One region of the Aminobacter sp. BE322 genome, then DNA from elsewhere that is predicted to be linked to it. Evidence: riboswitches for the same ligand, from Rfam matches in the RefSeq annotation. Region 1 holds a riboswitch; the other holds the start of a gene.
What was found. Region 1 has a riboswitch for S-adenosylmethionine ahead of J2X50_RS17825 (O-succinylhomoserine sulfhydrylase). Riboswitches for the same ligand answer to the same signal wherever they lie in the genome.
Positions count from the first base shown of each region.

Region 2: it holds a riboswitch for S-adenosylmethionine, as region 1 does, so the genes downstream of both, metA (homoserine O-acetyltransferase MetA) here and J2X50_RS17825 (O-succinylhomoserine sulfhydrylase) in region 1, are expected to answer to the same signal.

Region 1 covers NZ_JBNPXB010000013.1:68,016-70,883, forward strand. The annotation lists gene J2X50_RS17815 (ABC transporter substrate-binding protein) at 1-368, opposite strand, end outside; gene J2X50_RS17820 (2'-deoxycytidine 5'-triphosphate deaminase) at 477-1,565, opposite strand; SAM riboswitch at 1,715-1,792, shown strand; gene J2X50_RS17825 (O-succinylhomoserine sulfhydrylase) at 1,836-2,868, shown strand, end outside.
Region 2 covers NZ_JBNPXB010000005.1:79,884-82,751, reverse strand. The annotation lists gene J2X50_RS09965 (ABC transporter ATP-binding protein/permease) at 1-834, shown strand, start outside; gene metA (homoserine O-acetyltransferase MetA) at 922-1,839, opposite strand; SAM riboswitch at 1,891-1,968, opposite strand; gene hisC (histidinol-phosphate transaminase) at 2,121-2,868, shown strand, end outside.

The DNA of each region.
Region 1 (2,868 bases):
TTCAGCGCCACCAGCGCCAGCGGCGTGGTGTAGTACTTGTCGGTGAAGTCGACCTGCTGCTTGCGCTCCTCGGTGATGGTCATCGAGGCGATGATGGCGTCGAACTTGCCGCCCTGCAGTGCCGGGATGATGCCGTCCCAGTCCTGCGTGACCCACTCGCACTCCACCTTCATCTGGGCGCAGAGCGCATTGCCGACGTCGATGTCGAAGCCGGCCAGCTTGCCGTCGGCCGTCAGGGTGTTGAAGGGCGGATAGGCGCCTTCCGTGCCCAGCTTGAGCTTGCCGCCTTCCTGCGCCGAGGCGGCGCCGACGCTCAGCAGAAGGGCCGCCAATGCGGCGGAGCATGCCAATCTTCTGGAAATCTGCATTTTCGTCTCCGTTGTCGAACCACTCTTTTCTTGGCGAGTGTTCCCACCTTTCAGCCAATCACAGAGGCCGGCAACGGACAAGCAAAGTCTTGACAAGGCCGGGCTACCTTAGGTCATGCGGAAGTGCTTGGACAACTTGAGGCCCTGCGCCTGGTAGTTGGAGCCGAGGTCGGAGCCGTACAGCGCGCGCGGGCGTGCCAGCATGTGCTCGTAGACGAGGCGGCCGACGATCTGGCCATGTTCGAGGATGAACGGCACCTCGTGGCTGCGCACCTCGAGCACGGCGCGGCTGCCGGTGCCGCCGGCGGCGGAATGGCCGAAGCCCGGGTCGAAGAAGCCGGCATAGTGGACGCGGAATTCGCCCACCAGCGGATCGAAGGGGGTCATCTCCGCGGCGTAGAGCGGCGGCACGTGCACGGCCTCGCGGCTGACGAGGATGTAGAATTCGTCCGGGTCGAGCACCAGTTCGCCCGAACCGTGGTTGTAGATCGGCTCCCAGAAATCGACGACCGCCTGAGCGGCACGCTTGTCGACGTCGACCAGGCCGGTGTGGTGTTTGCCGCGATAGCCGACGATGCTGCCCGGCTCGCCGCCGAGGTCGATGGAGAGCGCTATGCCGCCGCCCGAAATGTTGGGCGGATCGATGGCCACCAGCCGATCGGAGGCATGCAGCGCATGCAGCTCGGCCTCGGACAATAGCGCATTGCCCTTCCTGAAGCGGATCTGCGACAGGCGCGAGCCCTTGCGCACGACGATCGGGAAGGTGCGCGGGCTGACCTCGAGATAGAGCGGGCCGACATAGCCGGCCGGGATCTTGTCGAACTCCTGGCCGCGGTCGGTCATGACGCGGGTGAAGATGTCGAGCCGGCCGGTCGAGCTCTTGGGGTTGGCCGAGGCCGAGATGTCGGCAGGCAGGTTGAGCGCCTCCTGCAGCGGCACGATGTAGACGCAGCCGGTCTCCAGAACGGCGCCGTCGGCCAGGTCGATCTCGTGCAGCTTGAGCCGGTCGAGCTTGGCCTGCACCAGATGCCCCGGCCCCGGCAGGAAGCTGGCGCGCACGCGAAAGGCTTTGGCGCCGAGGCGCAGGTCGAGGCTCGCCGGCTGGACCTGGTCAGCCTCGAGAGGTGGCGCGGCCAGCGCGCCCGAAGCGAACAAAGCCGCGATGTCCTGGTCAGGAAGAATGCCCGACTGCCGCATTGGCCAACTCCTCTACAACGCCGGCCCGACCGTGCGGCAAGGACGCTGCGGCGCTCGATGCCCATGGACCCGGCCTTCGGACCATGCGCGTGGCCCAAAACGTTTAGTCGAGCCCGCGATTGACGCAAGCCGGGCTTGGGTCTAAAGGACCTTTATCCCGTGGTGATTTGGCCGGTCGGCTTGCAGCCACGTTAAACAAGTCGCTAAAGGGCCGCAGTTGGACCGGTTTGCGACTTCTCGCGGCCGGTTTTTTTGTATTTGGAAGTCGCTATGACCACCGACAAGACACGCAACTGGAACCCCCAGACCACCCTCGTCCACGGCGGCACGCTCCGCTCGGAATTCGGCGAGACGTCCGAAGCCATCTACCTGACCCAGGGCTATGTCTACGACAGCGCCGAAAGCGCCGAGGCGCGCTTCAAGGGCGAGACGCAGGGCTTCATCTACTCGCGCTACGCCAACCCGACCGTCGACATGTTCGAGAAGCGCATGTGCGCCCTCGAAGGCGCCGAGGACGCCCGCGCCACCGCCTCGGGCATGGCCGCGGTCGCCGCCGCCATCCTCTGCAGCCTCAAGGCCGGCGACCACATCGTCGCCGCACGGGCGCTGTTCGGTTCCTGCCGCTGGATCGTCGAGACGCTGGCGCCCAAGTACGGCATCCAGGCGACGCTGGTCGACGGCACCAGGATCGAGAACTGGGAAAGGGCTCTCCAGCCCAACACCAAGCTCTTCTTCCTCGAAAGCCCGACCAACCCGACGCTCGAGGTGGTCGACATCGCCGCCGTGGCCCAGCTCGCCAACTCGATCGGGGCGCGCGTCGTCGTCGACAACGTCTTCGCCACGCCGATGCAGCAGAAGCCGCTCGAACTCGGCGCCCACATCGTCGTCTACTCGGCCACCAAGCACATCGACGGCCAGGGCCGCTGCCTGGGCGGCGTGATCCTCTCCGACAAGAAGTGGATCGACGAGAACCTGCACGACTATTTCCGCCACACCGGTCCGAGCCTGTCGCCGTTCAATGCCTGGACGCTGCTCAAGGGCCTGGAGACGCTGCCGCTGCGCGTTCGCCAGCAGACCGAGACCGCCGGCAGGATCGCCGACTTCCTCGCCGGCCGGCCGGAAGTTTCGCGCCTCATCTATCCGGGCCGCGCCGACCACCCGCAGGCCGACATCGTTCGGAAGCAGATGAAGGGCGGTTCGACGCTGATCTGCTTCGACGTCAAGGGCGGCAAGAAAGCGGCCTTCGCCTTCGAGAATGCGCTCCGGATCATCCTGATCTCGAACAATCTCGGCGACTCCAAGA
Region 2 (2,868 bases), on a different contig from region 1:
GGTGCCTTCAACCAGGTGCATGCCTCGCTGCGCTGGTTCATCAACAATGTCGGCGCCATCGCCGACTGGCGCGCCACGCTGATGCGCGTCGGCGTGATCCGCAGCGTGCTGGTCGCCGCCGACGTGCTGCACGAGACGGAAGAGCGGATCAGCTTCGGCGAGAGCTTCGACGGCAGCCTGGGGCTCGACGCGCTCGAACTCGTGTCGCCGAGCGGCCGCACCAAGCTTTCCGACCCGCATCTGAGGGTCAAGGCAGGCGAGCGCCTGCTGGTGACGGGCGAGGCGGGCGCCGGCAAGACGCTGCTGTTCAGGGCACTCGCCGGCCTCTGGCCGTGGGGCCGGGGACGGATCGAATTGCCCGCCGGCAAGCAGCTCACCTTCCTTCCCCGCGCCTCCTACCTGCCGCCGGGCTCGTTGCGCACCGTGCTGTCCTACCCCTCCGACGGCCGCGAATTCGCCGATGAGGACTTTGCCACGGCACTCGGCGCCGTCGGGCTGGAGCGCCTGGCGCCGTCGCTCGACCGCGTGGCGTCGTGGAACGAGGAGCTCAACAGCGACGAACTCCGGCTGGTGGCCTTCGCGCGGATCAGGCTGCACAAGCCCGACTGGGTCATCATCGACGAAGCGTTCGATACGCTGGATGCGGCCGCGCACCAGCGGGTGCGGCAGATGTTCGAGGGCGAGCTGGCCAAGACCGGCGTGGTCTATTTCGGGCCGGCGCGCAACAGCCGCGACCTGTTCGACAGGACCGTTCATCTCGCCAAGGACAAGCGCGGGCCGGCACTCAAGCGCGTGCGCATCAAGGAGATGGCGGAGGCGGCCGCCACAGCCTGAGGCACCCGTGCGCTGACGGAGCAAGTCCGCGATGCATCGCACGGCTGGCAGGCTCAACGGCCGCGGACGCGGCCGTGAACCGAGCGGCTATTTGCCGATATTCTCCAGGTCGTACGGCGTGGTCTGGTAGACCCGGTTGATCCAGTTGCCGAACAAGAGATGCGCGTGCGAGCGCCAGCGGTTGAGCGGCCGGCGCTGCGGATCGTCCCCAGGGTAGTATTCGTGCGGCACCGCGATCTTCACGCCGGCGGCGACGTCGCGGTCGTACTCTTCCTTGAGCGAGGTTGAGTCGTATTCGATGTGGTTGAACATGTAGAGGCGGTTGCCGGCCTGCTCGGCCAGCAGGCTGGGGCCGGTCTCCTCAGATTCCATCAAGAGCTCCAGGCCCGAGCCGTCGGGAATGTCTGCGGCGCGCACCTCTGTCCAGCGCGACACCGGAATGGCGAAGTCGTCGGAGAAGCCGGCGAGATAGGGCGAGGCCGGGGCATTGTTGTTGTGGCGGAACACGCCGAAGGCCTTGTGCTCCAGCGTGTGCTTGGGGACGCGGTGGAAGTGCCATGCGGCCGCCATTGCGCCCCAGCAGATGAAGAACGGCGAATGGACGTTGGTCTTCGTCCAATCCATTATCTGCTGGAGTTCGTCCCAGTAGGTCACTTCCTCGAAGGGCAAAAGCTCGACCGGCGCGCCTGTGACGATGAAGCCGTCGAACTTGCGCTCCTTCACCTCTTCCCAGGTCTGGTAGAAGGCGATCAGGTGGTCTTCGGAGGTGTTCTTGGCCTTGTGGTTGCCGATGCGCACCAGCGTCAGTTCCACCTGCAGCGGGCTCGCGCCGATCAGGCGGGCGAACTGGGTCTCGGTCCGCACCTTGTTGGGCATGAGGTTGAGCAGCCCGATCTGCAGCGGGCGGATGTCCTGGCGGAGCGCGGTCTGCTCGTCCATGATGGACACGCCCTCTTTCACCAGCACTTCGCGGGCGGGCAGCTGATCCGGGATCTTGATCGGCACTGTGCGAACTCCAAACAACAAAAAACCGGCATTGCTGTCGCAAAGCCGGTTTACGGATCGCAAACGGCCCTTTAGCGACTTGTTTAACGTGGCTGCAAGCCGACCGGCCAAATCACCACGGATCGAGGCCTAGCTATTACGCCTGGCAACGGATTGCGTCAACCGTGACCCAATCGTCCGGCCAGGGCGGCCGCTTTCGCCGGTTTTCCTCGACATTGCCGGCCCCGAGGGGTATTTCCGCTGCGGCCTCCGCCCGGAGGCGCCAATCCAGGATTTTCGACATGACCAAGGCACCTGAGCAGATTCGCCCCGAACCCCGCGCCGGCATCATGGACATCGCAGCCTATGTCCCCGGCAAGAGCACCGCTCCGGCGGGCGTCGCCAAGGTCCATAAGCTCTCGTCGAACGAGAATCCGCTGGGCGCCTCGCCGCATGCCATCGAGGCGGTGAAGAAGCTCGCCGAGAAGATGGAGTATTATCCGGACGGGTCGTCCTCGCGCCTGAGACAGGCGATCGCGGCGGCCCATGGGCTCAACCCTGCCAACATCCTTTGCTCCAACGGCTCGGACGAGGTGATCGGCCTGCTCGCCCAGAGCTACCTCTCGCCGGGAGACGAGGCCGTCTACAGCGAGCACGGCTTCATGGTCTACAAGATCTACACCCAGGCCGCCGGGGCCACGCCGGTCGTCGCCAAGGAAGATTCCGAGAAGGCCAGCGTCGACAACATCGTCGCTGCAGTGACGCCGAGGACCAGGATCGTCTTCCTTGCCAACCCCAACAACCCGACCGGCACCTACCTGCCGTTTGAGGAGGTGCGTCGCCTGCATGCGGCGCTGCCGAAGAACGTGCTCCTGGTGCTCGACGCCGCCTATGCCGAATATGTCCGGCGCAACGACTATGAGGCGGGCGTCGAGCTGGTCGCGGCCAACGAGAACGTCGTCATGACCCGCACCTTCTCGAAGATTCACGGGCTGGGCGGCATGCGCATCGGCTGGATCTATGCGCCGTCGCACATCATAGACGTGCTCG